DNA from 2 places in the Pseudomonas sp. FA117 genome. Region 2 is predicted to be linked to the other one. Evidence: predicted binding sites of a transcription regulator. Region 2 holds the regulator's gene; the other holds the start of a gene.
The links. The regulator FliA, encoded in region 2, starts transcription of late flagellar genes. The targets are predictions, from matches to a motif close to CTAAAGTTTNNNNNNNNNNNGCCGNTAA.
Positions count from the first base shown of each region.

Region 1: AC1TXO_RS23245 (methyl-accepting chemotaxis protein) is a predicted target of FliA. The motif match lies at 4,356-4,383, and genes of this name have one in related genera.

Region 1 is NZ_CM170675.1:5,040,271-5,047,887, forward strand. Features, by position in the region: gene trmA (tRNA (uridine(54)-C5)-methyltransferase TrmA) at 1-257, shown strand, start outside; gene AC1TXO_RS23220 (LysR family transcriptional regulator) at 316-1,221, shown strand; gene AC1TXO_RS23225 (cupin domain-containing protein) at 1,326-1,763, shown strand; gene pcaG (protocatechuate 3,4-dioxygenase subunit alpha) at 1,795-2,400, opposite strand; gene pcaH (protocatechuate 3,4-dioxygenase subunit beta) at 2,411-3,130, opposite strand; gene ypfJ (KPN_02809 family neutral zinc metallopeptidase) at 3,395-4,279, shown strand; gene AC1TXO_RS23245 (methyl-accepting chemotaxis protein) at 4,468-6,387, shown strand; gene AC1TXO_RS23250 (methyl-accepting chemotaxis protein) at 6,566-7,617, shown strand, end outside.
Region 2 is NZ_CM170675.1:4,040,960-4,048,576, reverse strand. Features, by position in the region: gene flhA (flagellar biosynthesis protein FlhA) at 1-1,926, shown strand, start outside; gene flhF (flagellar biosynthesis GTPase FlhF) at 1,938-3,248, shown strand; gene fleN (flagellar synthesis regulator FleN) at 3,324-4,157, shown strand; gene fliA (RNA polymerase sigma factor FliA) at 4,154-4,894, shown strand; gene AC1TXO_RS18705 (chemotaxis response regulator CheY) at 4,999-5,373, shown strand; gene AC1TXO_RS18700 (protein phosphatase CheZ) at 5,392-6,180, shown strand; gene AC1TXO_RS18695 (chemotaxis protein CheA) at 6,193-7,617, shown strand, end outside.

The sequences.
Region 1 (7,617 bases), 1.0 Mb from region 2:
GCCTGGAAGGCATCGACCTGAAGAGCTACGACTTCGGCACCGTGTTCGTCGATCCGCCGCGCGCCGGCATGGACCCGGACACCTGCGAGCTGACCCGACGCTTCGAACGCATCCTGTACATCTCCTGCAACCCCGAGACGCTGGCGCAGAACATCGCCCAGCTGCACGATACCCACCGTATCGAACGCTGCGCGCTGTTCGACCAGTTCCCCTACACCCACCACATGGAAAGCGGGGTGCTGCTGGTCCGGCGCTGACCGGCGCAACGCGGGGTCGCCACGGCCCCGCCGCACGCACACAAGGAGCGATGTGCCGATGGACCAGTTGAGCGCCATGCAGACCTTCCGCCGGGTCGTCGACCTCGGCAGTTTCAGCGCCGCCGCCAGCCAGGCGGGCGTGTCCCACACCGTGCTGTCGCGCCAGGTGAAGAACCTCGAACGCACGCTCGGTACCCAGTTGCTCAACCGCACCACCCGCAGCCTGCAACCGACCGAGGCAGGCCTGCTGTTCTACCGCCACTGCGTGCTGATTCTCGAACAGATGCAGGCGATGAACCTGGAGTTGTCCGAACACCAGCAACAGCCCACCGGCACCTTGCGCCTGAGCGTCGCCACCGCCTTTGGCGAACTGGAGCTCAGTCGTTGGCTGCCGGACTTCGCCGCGCGGCACGAGCGCCTGCAGATCGAACTCGGTTGCACCGATCGCTTCGTCGACCTGATCGAGGAAGACGTGGATATCTGCCTGCGAATCACCGACCACCTGCCCGATTCAAGCCTGGTCGCGCGCCTGCTCGCACCCAGCCCGGTCCTGCTGGTGGCGTCGCCTGGCTATCTCGAACGCCATGGCACACCCACCACGCCGGAGATGCTGAAGCAGCACCCGCTGCTGGGCTACAGCCGCCTGACCCACCCTCAGCGCCTGCTGCTCAGCGACACCCAAGGCCAAATCCAGGAGGTGCTGATGCCCCGACGCCTGAGCGCCAACTCGCCGATGGCCTTGCGCGCCGCGGCCATCGGCGGGTTGGGGATTGCCAGTTTCGACCGTTTCATCGTGCATGACGCCTTGCTCGACGGGCGACTGCTACCGGTACTTGCCGATTGGCAGCTGCCTGGCCGCAACCTGTACGCCGTGTATCCGCACAGTCGCTACCTGGCACCGAAGGTCCGCGCACTGCTCGACTATGTGCAGACTTACTACGCGACCGCGCGCTGGGCAGCTTGATTGGTGCAATAAGCGCACATCTCATGGCTATTTCATGACGTATTTGTGCGAAAGATAACGGGATAACCTTCGCCCACTCACATCGACTGGCGAAGGAGCCTCCCATGAAAACCCTGCATTGCCTGATTGCCGGCCTCACCCTCGGCAGCCTCGCCCTCACCGCACAAGCCACCGAAACCAACGCTGTCTCCGTACCCGACAGCGCCGTACTCAAATGGCAGGACGTGCCCAATACCCAAGGCGCAGTCAGCTATGCCAACGTCGAAGGCGACATCTTCGGCAAGGGGGCATACTCGGCCTACGTGAAATTCAGGAAGGGTGTCGACAACGGCCTGCACCAGCACTCTCAGACCCTGCCGACCGTTGTGCTCGAGGGCACATTCTATGCGGTGATCGACGGCAAGCGTGTCGAGTATCCTGCCGGCGCCTACTACAAGCTGCCCGCCGACCTGGTGCACGAAAGCGGCTGTACGGCGGCCGCCGACTGCCTGCTGTTTCAGTACCAGGCCGATGCTTTCGACCTGAAGCCGGTCAAAGGCTGACACGCTGGGGCCGCGTTGCGGCCCCTGCTGCTCAGAAGTCGAAGAACACCGTCTCCCCTTCCCCTTGAATGCGGATATCGAAGCGATACGCCGTCTTCCCGTCCACCTCGCAGCGCTTGGCAATCAGCGTCTCGCGTCGCTGCGGTTGCTCGATCAGGTTGAGCACCGGGCACTTGCCGTTGGCCTCGGCCTCGTCGTCGAAGTACAACCGGGTGTGCAGGTGAATGTTGATCCCCCGGGCGAACAGGCTGATGTTGATGTGCGGCGCCATCGGAACCCCGGCGGCGTTGTTCACCACACCCGGCTTCACCGTGTGCAGGGTCCATTCGCCGGCGTCGAAGGTCGTAGCCGTCCGGCCGAAGCTGTTGAAGGCGTTTTCCAGGTTGAACTCGTCCTGGTACAGGCCATTGGCGTCGGCCTGCCACACCTCGAGAAACGAGTCGCGCACCAGATGGCCATTGCCGTCGTACACCTGGCCGATCAGCAGTATGTGCTCGCCCTCAGCCTGTGGGCTGGCCAGGCGGTTCCAGATCTCGTGGGCGCGGGTCGGATTGCCGGCAGCCTCCAGGGCCAGGCCGATGTGCACGTAGGGGCCGGCGGTCTGCGAGGGGGTTTCCGGCAGCAGTTCGATAGGCATGACGGGCTCCTCAGCGGTTTTCGAAGTGGGTCTGGCGCTGCCCGCGCAGCACGATGTCGAAGCGGTAGGCCAGGCAGTCCATCGGGTTGGCGTGGTTCATGTCCAGCCGTGCGATCAGGCGCTGGACCGCCTCGGGGTTGGCGATCGACTTGACGATCGGACACATCGGAATCAATGGGTCGCCCTCGAAGTACAGTTGGGTGATCAGCCTGGTGGCGATCGACGGGCCGCTGACCGAGAAGTGGATATGCGCCGGACGCCAGTCGTTGGGGCCGTTGCGCCACGGATAGGGCCCAGGCTTGATGGTGCGGAAGCTGTAGTAGCCGTCACGGTCGGTGAGGCAGCGGCCGACGCCACCGAAGTTCGGATCGAGCGGGGCCAGGTAGCGGTCGTTCTTGTGCCGGTAGCGACCACCGGCATTGGCCTGCCACATCTCCACCAAGGTGTTGGCGACCGGTTTGCCGTACTGGTCGAGCACGCGGCCGGCAACGATGATGCGTTCGCCGATCGGCAGCCCACCGTTGTTGAAGTTCAGCAGCAGGTCATGGTCGTGTTCACCGAAGCGCAGGTGGGAAAAGTCCGGGCCGGTGCTTTCGCTGACCGACTGCGGGATGCTCACCAGCGCCTGGCGAGGTGAGCGGGCGATGGATGTCTTGTAGTCAGGCGTGAAGGCTTTGGGATGCCAGTTGCGATCACGGATCACGAAGCGGCTGGTGTCCTGGGCGGGCATGGCCGTTTTCCTCTCTTGGAATTGTTCGAGTCGCCTGTGCGTGGCAGGCGGACTTGCAGTTTCCGGCAGCTCGCGCACGCTGGATACTGAAAACACCACGCCCACACATAACCATATGGTTATGCAACTTTTCGCCACATCACCCTCTCTCAAGCGCTGGACTATCCTGCATGGACTGCGGTGCCTGGCACAGGAACGGGCTACCTGCGAAAGCCATCGTGCATTCCCACAGCCCAGCACTACCCCTCACAGCGGAGAACTTCTATGGACTGGCGAAAAGGCCGACGCAGCGACAACGTGGTCGATGCCCGCGGCGAAGGTGGCGGCGGCGGAATGCGCTTTGGTGGCGGCAAGGGCCTGGGCCTTGGCGCCGTGCTGCTGATCGTCGGCATCGGCTGGCTCACCGGCCAGGACCCGTTGCAGATCCTCGGCCAGCTCGCCGGCCAGATGGAGCAGCAACAGACCGCCCCCAGCGGCGCCGGTGGCAAGGCGCCGCCGGCCAACGACGAGCAGGCCGAGTTCGTTGCCTCGATCCTCGGCGACACCGAAGACACCTGGAAAGCCCTGTTCGCCCAGGCCGGCAAGCAGTACCGCGATCCGAAGCTGGTGCTGTTCAGCGGCCAGGTCAACTCGGCCTGCGGCTTCGCCTCCTCGGCGGTCGGCCCCTTCTACTGCCCCGGCGATCAGCGGGTGTACCTGGACATGTCGTTCTTCCGCGAGATGGAAACCCGCTTCGCCGCCGCCGGCGACTTCGCCCAGGCCTACGTGATCGCCCACGAGATCGGCCATCACGTGCAGACCCTGCTCGGGGTGTCGGCCAAGGTCGATGCCGCACGCCGCAGCGGCCAGCGCCTGGAAGGCGACAACGGTTTGCTGGTGCGCCAGGAACTGCAGGCCGACTGCCTGGCGGGCGTCTGGGCGTACCAGGCGCAGAAGCGCCTCAACTGGCTGGAGCCCGGCGATGTCGAAGAGGCGTTGAACGCGGCCAATGCCATCGGTGACGACCGCCTCCAGCAGCAGGGCCAGGGCCGCGTGGTGCCCGACTCGTTCACCCACGGCACCTCGGCCCAGCGCGTGCGCTGGTTCAAGACCGGCTTCTCCAGCGGCGACCTGAACCGCTGCGACACCTTCAGCGCACGCAACCTGTAACGCCCGTCGAAACGGGCGTTGCAGAGCCTTTCCGGAACGCAATACGACCAATGGGTCATTTTTCTGCTGAAAAACGTTTCAGCGACAGCCGATTCGGCCGATAACCCCATGGACCCATCAGCTGGCCCCTACAAGAACAACGCCCAGCGACGTGAGATTTTGCGAGACACTTTTTCTGGAGAGCGTGCATGAACAGATGGTTTGCCGACAAGAGCGTAAACCTCAAGCTCGGGCTGGGCTTCGGCCTGGTCCTGGTATTGACCGGCCTGCTGGCCCTGGCCAGCTGGACCAGCCTGGGCAGCCTCATCAACCGCAGCAACTGGATGAGCGACATCACCCGGCTGAACATCGACCTGACCAACCTGCGGGTGGCGCGCCTGCAATACATGATCGCCAACGGCGACGACGCCGCGGCGGCCAACACCCTGGCCAAGCTGGAAACCTTCAGCGCCCAGCAGCAGCACCTGGAAAACACCTTCAAGAGCCCCGAGAACCTCAAGCTGCTGCGCGAGCTGGGCAAGATCATTGCCGATTACCGCGTCTCGCTCGACAAGATGCGGGCGGGCTACAAGGTCACCCTCAGCGCCCGTGCGACCCTCGACCAGAACGCAGCCAAGGCCATCCAGATGATCGAGACGATCAGCAAGGATGTGCTGGCCCGCGATGAAAGCGATGCCGCTCGCCTGCAGCAGTACCTGGTGATCAGCAAGGCGCGCCAGCAGCTCACCCAACTGCGCCTGGACGTGCGCAGCTACGTTGCGGCGCCCAGCGACAGTGCCGAACAGGCCGTGCTGCGCCAGCTGGATCTGACCCTGGGCGAGATCGACGGTCTCAAGGGCGCGTTGACCAGCGACGCAGGCAACATCCAGCAGTTCGAAGGCGCCGTGCGCGCCTATGGCGACTCGATCCGCCAACTGCGCGACTCGACCGCGCAGATTGCCGTGGCCCGTCAGGAAATGACCGTGCAGGGCACCGACATCGTCAAGCTCAGCGACGAGTTGTACAAGATCCAGCTCGAACGCCGCGACGTCGAGAGCGCCCAGGCGCGCAGCCTGCAGATCGGCGCCACCCTGCTGGCGCTGGTCTTCGGTGTGCTGGCCGCCCTGATCATCACCCGCCAGATCACCCGCCCGCTGCGCGAGACCCTGCAGGTGGTGGAGCGCATCGCCAGCGGCGACCTGACGCAGAACCTGCAGGTGACCCGTCGCGACGAACTGGGCGTGCTGCAGCAAGGCATCGCGCGCATGGGCACGACCCTGCGCGACCTGATCAGCGGCATCCGCGATGGTGTCACCCAGATCGCCAGCGCCGCCGAAGAACTGTCGGCGGTGACCGAGCAGACCAGCGCCGGGGCCAACAGCCAGAAAGTCGAAACCGACCAGGTGGCCACCGCCATGCACGAGATGGCCGCCACCGTGCAGGAGGTCGCGCGCAACGCCGAGCAGGCCTCGCACGCCGCCACCAACGCTGACGACGAAGCGCGCGCCGGCGACAAGGTGGTGGGCGAGGCGATCAGCCAGATCGAGCGCCTGGCCGCCGAGGTGCACCGTTCGACCGAAGCGATGAACCTGCTGCAACAGGAAAGCCAGAAGATCGGCAGCGTCATGGACGTGATCAAGTCGGTGGCCGAACAGACCAACCTGCTGGCGCTCAACGCGGCCATCGAAGCGGCGCGTGCCGGTGAGGCCGGGCGCGGTTTCGCGGTGGTCGCCGACGAGGTGCGCGGCCTGGCCCAGCGCACGCAGAAATCCACCGAAGAGATCGAGGAACTGGTCGCCAGCCTGCAGAACGGCACCCAGCAGGTGGCCAGCGCCATGCTCGGCAGCCGCACCCTGACCGACAGCAGCGTGGAGCTGGCGCGCAAGGCCGGCGTCTCGCTGGAGAACATCACCAGTACTGTGTCCGGCATCCAGTCGATGAACCAGCAGATCGCCGCTGCGGCCGAGCAGCAGAGCGCCGTGGCCGAAGAGATCAGCCGCAGCATCCTCAACGTGCGGGACGTGTCCGAGCAGACCGCGGCGGCGAGCGACGAAACTGCAGCCTCCAGCGTCGAACTGGCCCGCCTGGGTGGACAACTGCAAACCCTGGTCAGCCATTTCCGCGTCTGACCACGACCCTTCCGGGGCCGCGTCGCGGCCCCGATCCTCTCCCCGGAAATCTGCTGAACGGCGTTTCAGCTCCCGCAGACATTGCCGATATCTCTTCTGCGGCAATGGAGGGCCCATCACAAAAACAGCTGCCGAATGACGCGAATTCCGCGAGCAGGCGCTTTCCCGGGGAACCTCCATGAGCAACTGGTTTGCCAATATCAGCGTCAAACTCAAACTGATGCTGGGCTTCGGCCTGGTCCTTCTACTCACCACCGCCCTGGCCCTGACCGGCTGGAACAGCCTCGAAAACCTCGTTGCCCGCAGCAACTCGATGGCCCAGATCACCCAGTTCAACACCCACCTGAACAACCTGCGCGTGGCGCGCCTGCAATACATGCTCGCCGACGGCGACGAAAGCGCCGCGACCACCGTGCTGGCGCGGCTCGACACCTTCAACCAGTACAAACAGGAACTGCTGGCCAGTTTCGAGCACCCGCAGAGCCTGCAACTGCTGCGCGAGCAAGCCACCTACATCGATCAGTACCGCGCTTCGCTGGACAAGATGCGCCAGGGCTACCGCACCCTCGCCACCCAGCCCGATGCCCAGCAGCCGGTGCGCGATGCGCGGGCGGCAATCGCCAGCGCGCGCCAGGAGATGATCGAGGAACAGGCGCAGATCACCCAGCGCAGCGACGAGCTGTACAAGATCGAGCTTGGCGGTCGCGACAGCGACGCCGCCCAGGCCCGCAACCTGCAACTGGGCGTGGCCCTGCTGGCACTGCTGTTCGGCCTGCTGGCCGCGATGCTCATCACCCGCCAGATCACCCGTCCGTTGCAGCAAACGCTGGAAGCGGTGAAGAAGATCGCCGAGGGCGACCTGAGCGAACGCCTGCAGGTCAGCCGGCGAGACGAGCTGGGCATGCTGCAGCAAGGCATCGTCGGCATGGCTGGCACGCTGCGCGGGCTGATCGGCGGCATCCGCGACGGGGTCACACAGATCGCCAGCGCGGCCGAGGAGCTGTCGGCAGTCACCGAGCAGACCAGCGCCGGGGTCAATCATCAGAAGCTCGAGACCGACCAGGTGGCCACCGCCATGCACGAGATGACGGCGACCGTGCAGGAGGTCGCGCGCAATGCCGAGCAGGCTTCGCAGGCCGCGACCCAGGCCGACGCTCAAGCCCGTGCAGGCGACAAGGTGGTGAACGAGGCCATCGGCCAGATCGAGCGCCTGGCTGCCGAGGTCCAGCA
Region 2 (7,617 bases):
CTGGATTTCGCCGCTTTCCCGACCATCCTGCTGGTGGCGACGCTGCTGCGCCTGGCGCTGAACGTCGCCTCGACGCGGGTGGTCATGCTCCACGGCCAGGAAGGCCATGGCGCGGCGGGCAAGGTGATCCAGGCCTTCGGTGAGGTGGTGATCGGCGGCAACTACGTGGTCGGTGCGGTGGTGTTCGCCATCCTCATGATCATCAACTTCGTCGTGGTGACCAAGGGTGCCGGGCGTATTTCCGAGGTGAGCGCGCGCTTCACCCTCGATGCCATGCCCGGCAAGCAGATGGCCATCGACGCCGACCTCAACGCCGGCCTGATCGACCAGGCCCAGGCCAAGGCGCGGCGTGCCGAAGTGGCCCAGGAGGCCGAGTTCTACGGTTCGATGGACGGCGCCAGCAAGTTCGTGCGCGGTGACGCCATCGCCGGCCTGCTGATCCTGTTCATCAACCTCATCGGCGGCATGCTCATCGGCATGCTGCAGCACGGCATGACCTTCAGCGACGCAGGCAAGGTGTACGCCTTGTTGACCATCGGTGACGGTTTGGTGGCGCAATTGCCCTCGCTGTTGCTATCGACCGCGGCCGCGATCATGGTCACCCGCGCCTCGGGCTCCGAGGACATGGGCAAGCTGATCAACCGGCAGATGTTCGATTCGCCCAAGGCACTGGCCGTTTCCGGCGCCTTGATGGTGGTGATGGGCCTGGTGCCCGGCATGCCCCACATCGCCTTCCTCAGTCTCGGCCTGATGGCCGGTGGCGGCGCCTATCTGGTGTGGAAGAAGCAGCAGAAGGCCAAGCTCGTGGCCGTGCAGGAGGCACAGCGTCAGCAGGACCTGCTGCCATCGCCGCAGCGGGCCATGGAAACCAAGGAGCTGGGCTGGGACGATGTCACGCCGATCGACATGATCGGCCTGGAGGTCGGCTACCGCCTGATCCCGCTGGTCGACCGCAACCAGGGCGGCCAGCTGCTGGCGCGGATCAAGGGCGTGCGCAAGAAGCTCTCGCAGGACCTGGGCTTCCTCATGCCCACCGTGCATATCCGCGACAACCTCGACCTGCAGCCCAGTGCCTATCGCCTGACGCTGATGGGCGTGATCCTGGCAGAGGCCGAGATCTACCCGGACCGCGAGCTGGCGATCAACCCGGGCCAGGTGTTCGGCACCCTCAACGGCATCGCCGCGCGCGACCCGGCCTTCGGCCTGGAAGCGGTGTGGATCGATGTCGCCCAGCGCGCCCAGGCGCAGTCGCTGGGCTATACGGTGGTCGATGCCAGCACCGTGGTCGCCACCCACCTCAACCAGATCCTGCAGAAGCACTGCCACGAACTGATCGGTCACGAGGAAGTGCAGCAGTTGCTGCAGGTGTTGTCCAAGGCCTCGCCCAAACTTGCCGAGGAACTGGTGCCGGGTGTCATTTCCTTGTCAGGGCTGCTCAAGGTCCTGCAGGCCTTGCTCGCCGAGCAGGTGCCGGTGCGTGATATCCGCAGCATTGCCGAGGCCATCGCCAACAATGCCGCCAAGAGTCAAGATACCGCCGCGTTGGTGGCGTCGGTGCGGGTCGGTTTGTCCCGTGCCATCGTGCAAAGCATTGTCGGCGTTGAGTCCGAGCTGCCTGTGATCACCCTCGAGCCAAGGTTGGAACAGATCTTGCTCAATAGTCTGCAAAGGGCCGGGCAAGGTCAGGAAGACGGTGTTCTTCTGGAGCCGAGCATGGCCGAGAAGCTGCAGCGTTCGCTGATCGAGGCGGCGCAGCGCCAGGAGATGCAGGGCCAGCCGGCCATTCTCCTGGTCGCCGGCCCGATCCGTGCCATGCTGTCGAGATTCGGTCGTCTGGCCGTGCCCAACCTGCACGTGCTGGCGTACCAGGAAATACCGGACAACAAGCAAGTCACCATCGTTGCCACCGTGGGCCCTAATGGCTGAGGTAGTGGGTTATGCAAGTTAAGCGTTTTTTCGCCGCCGATATGCGTCAGGCCATGAAGCTGGTCCGTGATGAGCTTGGCGCCGATGCCGCGATCATCGGCAACCGGCGCATCGCCGGGGGTGTCGAGCTGACGGCCGCGCTGGACTACAAGCTGTCCGCCCTGGCCCCGCGCGTGCCCAACGTCGAGCTCGAGGACGAGCTGCGCAAGACCCACTCGCGCATCGCCACTGCCCAGGCCGAACTGGACGGGCGCGGTGAGGTCGATGTCGGCAACCGGCAACTGTTTGCCGGCCTGTCGCTGACCGCCTCCGAGCCGTTGGTCGAGCCGCACGTGGATGTGCCGGCGCCCGCGCCGGCCCCTGCCGCGCCATCGGTGGACAAGCGCGTGTTCGATGCCATGCGCTCGGAGCTCTCCGGCCTGCGCGAGCTGCTCGAAGTGCAGCTGGGGTCGCTTGCCTGGGGCCAGTTGCAGGGCAACAAGCCGCAGCAGGCCAACCTCTGGCGCCGCCTGCAGCGCCTGGGCCTGTCCGGCCCGATCGCCCGCGAACTGCTCGACCTGGCTGGTGAGATCGAAGACCCGCGCCAGGCCTGGCGCATGGTCCTGGCCCACCTGGCGCGCCTGATCGAGGTGCCCGAGGTCGAGCCGATCGAGGAGGGCGGTGTCATCGCCATGGTCGGCCCGGCCGGCATGGGCAAGACCACCACCCTGGCCAAGCTCGCCGCGCGCTACGTGCTCAAGTACGGCTCGCAGCACCTGGCGCTGGTGAGCATGGACAGCTACCGCATCGGTGCCCAGGAGCAGCTCAAGACCCTGGGGCGCATCCTCAACGTACCGGTGACCTACGTCGACCCCGGCCAGTCGCTGGCCCAGGCCCTGGAGCCGCTGCTGCGCAAGCGCGTGGTGCTGATCGATACCGCCGGCCTGCAGGCCAGCGATCCGGCACTGCGCATGCAGCTGGAGTCGCTCGCCAGCCGCGGCATCGCCGCCAAGAACTACCTGGTACTGGCCACCACCAGCCAGAAGCAGGTGCTGACCGCCGCCTACCACAGCTACAAGCGCTGCGGCCTGGCCGGTTGCATCCTGACCAAGCTCGATGAAACGGGCAGCCTCGGCGAAGTGCTGAGCCTGGCCATCAGTCACGAACTGCCCGTGGCCTATCTCACCGATGGTCCGCGCATTCCTGACGACCTGCAGTTGCCGCGCAAGCACCAGTTGGTGAGCCGCGCGGTCAGCGTGCAGTTGCAGGAGGAGCCCAGCGAAGAGGCCATGGCCGACATGTTCGCTGATCTCTACCACAATCCCGATAAGCGCGCGGGTTGAAGATGAACGGCGCAGGGGGTCGGCAGCGATCCGTCAAGTGGGCACGTCCCACGCGAGACAAGGTAAAGAACAGACATGGGTAGCATGCATCCCGTACAGGTGATCGCCGTCACCGGTGGCAAAGGTGGCGTCGGCAAGACCAACGTTTCAGTGAATCTGTCCCTGGCGCTGGCCGAACTCGGCCGCCGGGTCATGCTGCTGGACGCCGACCTGGGTCTGGCCAACGTCGACGTCCTGCTGGGCCTGACCCCCAAGCGCACCCTGGCCGACGTCATCGAAGGCCGTTGCGAGCTGCGCGATGTGCTGCTGCAGGGCCCTGGCGGTGTGCGCATCGTGCCGGCCGCCTCGGGCACGCAGAGCATGGTGCACCTGGCGCCGGCCCAGCACGCCGGGCTGATCCAGGCCTTCAGCGAGATCGGCGACAACCTCGATGTGCTGGTGATCGACACCGCTGCGGGCATCGGTGACTCGGTGGTCAGTTTCGTTCGCGCCGCGCAGGAAGTGCTGCTGGTGGTGTGCGACGAACCCACCTCGATCACCGATGCCTACGCCCTGATCAAGCTGCTCAACCGCGACTACGGCATGAACCGTTTCCGCGTCCTGGCCAACATGGCGCAAAGCCCGCAGGAAGGGCGCAACCTGTTCGCCAAGCTGACCAAGGTCACCGACCGCTTCCTCGACGTCGCGCTGCAGTATGTCGGCGCCGTGCCGTATGACGAATGCGTGCGCAAGGCGGTGCAGAAGCAGCGCGCTGTCTACGAAGCGTTCCCGCGCTCCAAGTGCGCCCTGGCCTTCAAGGCCATCGCGCAGAAGGTCGACAGCTGGCCGCTGCCGGCCAACCCGCGCGGGCACCTGGAGTTCTTCGTCGAGCGCCTGGTTCATCCCACCAGTGCGGGGCCGGTGCTATGAATGCGAGCGGGTTCAAGATGTACAGCAAGGCGTCCAAGGACGCCCAGTACGAGCTGGTCGAGCGCTATGCACCGCTGGTCAAGCGCATCGCCTACCACTTGCTGGCGCGCCTGCCGGCCAACGTGCAGGTCGAGGACCTGATCCAGGCGGGCATGATCGGCCTGCTGGAAGTGGCCAACAAGTACGATGCCAGCAAAGGCGCCAGTTTCGAAACCTACGCCGGCATCCGCATCCGTGGCGCCATGCTCGACGAGGTGCGCAAGGGCGATTGGGCACCCCGTTCGGTGCACCGCAACACGCGCATGGTCAGTGACGCAATTCGCGCCGTCGAAGCAAGAACCGGTCGTGACGCTAAAGATCACGAGGTTGCTGCCGAACTCCAATTGGGTCTCGATGATTATTACGGGATCCTGAACGATACCTTGGGCAGCCGCCTGTTCAGTTTCGACGACCTGCTGCAGGACGGCGAGCACGAAGGGTTGCACGAGGACGGTGCCAGTGGCCAGGTCGAGCCGTCGCGTGATCTGGAAGACGAACGCTTCCAGGCTGCGCTGACCGATGCGATCGCCAACCTGCCGGAGCGCGAGCGCCTGGTCCTGGCGCTGTACTACGACGAAGAGTTGAACCTCAAGGAAATCGGGGAAGTGCTGGGGGTCAGCGAATCGCGTGTCAGCCAGTTGCACAGCCAGTGCGCGGCGCGTCTGCGCAGCCGCCTGGGCGAATGGCGGGCACGTTGAACCCGGGTTCGATGCAGTCGTTGTAAGTGATGCCGAATTGATTGAGCGCGCGCTTGTGAGACGAGCGCGTTTAAGACTGCTTGGAGGTCTAATTGAACAAAGATATGAAAATCCTCATCGTTGACGACTTCTCGACGATGCGGCGGATCATCAAGAACCTGTTGCGTGATCTGGGCTTCACCAACACCGACGAAGCCGACGACGGCACCACCGCGCTGCCGATGCTCGAAAGCGGCCACTACGACTTCCTGGTGACCGACTGGAACATGCCGGGCATGTCCGGCATCGACCTGCTGCGCAAGGTACGTGCCCATGATCGCCTCAAAGGCATGCCGGTGCTGATGGTGACTGCCGAGGCCAAGCGCGACCAGATCATCGAAGCGGCCCAGGCCGGCGTCAACGGCTACGTGGTCAAGCCATTCACCGCGCAGGTGCTCAAAGAAAAGATCGAGAAGATCTTCGAACGCGTCAACGGCTGAAGCATGTCTGGGGGCGCTATGGAATCAAGAAACGATTCTCTGGGGGAGTTCGAGTCGACCCTGAAGAAGCACGCCGAACAGCTGGTGCAGAGCCTTGAGCGCGGCCAGTTCGGCGAGGCGGTGCAGCTGATCCACCAGCTCAACCAGACCCGTGACCGCGGCCTGTACCAGGAAGTCGGCAAGCTGACCCGCGAGTTGCACAGCGCCATCGTCAGCTTCCAGATCGACCCGCGCATGCCGCAGGCCGAGGAAGTGTCGCAGATCACCGACGCCACCGAACGGCTGTCCTACGTGGTGCGGCTGACCGAGAACGCGGCCAACCGCACCATGGACCTGGTGGAGCAGAGCACGCCGGTGCTCAACGACCTGGCGACAGAGGCGCAGGGCCTGTCTGCCGACTGGCAGCGCTTCATGCGCCGCGAAGTGGCGGCGCCGGAGTTCCGCGAGCTGGTCAAGCGCGTCGACAGTTTCCTGACGCAAAGTGCCGAGGGCAACCGCAAGGTCGCCGGCCACCTCAACGATATTCTCCTGGCTCAGGACTATCAGGACCTGACCGGGCAGGTGATCAAGCGGGTGACCGCGCTGGTCACCGAAGTCGAAAGCAATCTGCTCAAGCTCGTGCTGATGGCCAGTCAAGTCGACCGCTTTGCCGGCATCGAACATGACCACGATCAATTGCGCGCTGAAAAAGATGAAGAAAAACATCCAACTCGGGGTGAAGGTCCGCAGATTCATGCCGATAAGCGTGAAGACGTCGTGTCCGGTCAGGACGATGTCGACGATCTGCTGTCCAGCCTGGGTTTTTAGGGAGCACGTTTAATGAGCTTCGGCGCCGATGAAGAAATCCTTCAGGATTTCCTGGTAGAAGCCGGCGAAATCCTCGAGCAACTGTCCGAGCAACTGGTCGAGCTGGAAAGCCGGCCCGATGATGCGGACTTGCTCAATGCGATCTTTCGCGGTTTTCACACTGTAAAAGGGGGCGCCGGCTTCCTTCAGCTCAATGAGCTGGTGGAGTGCTGCCACATTGCCGAGAACGTCTTCGACATCCTGCGCAAGGGAGAGCGCCGGGTCGATGCCGAACTGATGGATGTGGTGCTCGAAGCGCTGGACACGGTGAACAGCATGTTCGGCCAGGTCCGCGAGCGCAGCGACATCACCCCGGCCACGCCTGAACTGCTGGCCGCGCTGTCGCGCCTGGCCGAGCCTGCCAGCGCCGACGCCATGGCACCGGTTGCCGCAGCGCCCGTCGCCGTCGAAGCGCCCGCTGCCGAGCCGGACATCACCGACACCGAGTTCGAACAACTGCTCGACTCCCTCGACGCGGTCAAGGCCCAGGCCGAGGCGGCCGAGCAGTCGCAGGGCCAGGCCGTTTCCGGCGCTGCCGACGAGATCACCGACGCCGAGTTCGAATCGCTGCTCGACCAGTTGCACGGCAAGGGCCAGTTCTCGCCGGAAGTTGCTGCGAGCGAGCCTGAGGCTGCCGTTACAGCGCCTGCCAGTGACGAGATCACCGACGCCGAGTTCGAAGCATTGCTCGACCAGTTGCACGGCAAGGGCACCTTCGCCGCCGATGCACTGCCAGGCACCGAAGTGGCGGCGAGTGCGCCGATGGCCGAACCTGCCGGCGACCACATCACCGACAACGAATTCGAAGCGCTGCTCGATCAACTGCACGGCAAGGGCAAGTTCAGTGGCGATGCCGTCGCTGCTGAGGCGCCTGCCGTTGCCGTGGCTGCCGCTCCTGCTGCCAAGGTTGAAAGCAAACCGGTCGCCAAGCCGGCGACTGCTCCCGCTGCGGCCGCCAAGCCGGCCGCAGCTCCGGCCCCGGCGCGCGCTGCAGCTCCGGCTGCCGACAAGCACGGCGCCAGCGAGGCGGAAACCACGGTGCGGGTCGACACCGCGCGCCTGGATGAAATCATGAACATGGTCGGCGAGCTGGTGCTGGTGCGTAACCGCCTGGTGCGCCTGGGCCTGAACAGCGGCGACGAGGCCATGTCCAAGGCCGTGTCCAACCTCGACGTGGTCACCGCCGACCTGCAGACCGCGGTGATGAAGACCCGCATGCAGCCGATCAAGAAAGTCTTCGGCCGCTTCCCGCGCCTGGTTCGCGACCTGGCCCGCCAGCTCAAGAAAGAGATCAACCTGGAGCTGGTCGGCGAAGAGACCGACCTGGACAAGAACCTGGTCGAGGCCCTGGCCGATCCGTTGGTGCACCTGGTGCGCAACGCGGTCGACCATGGCGTC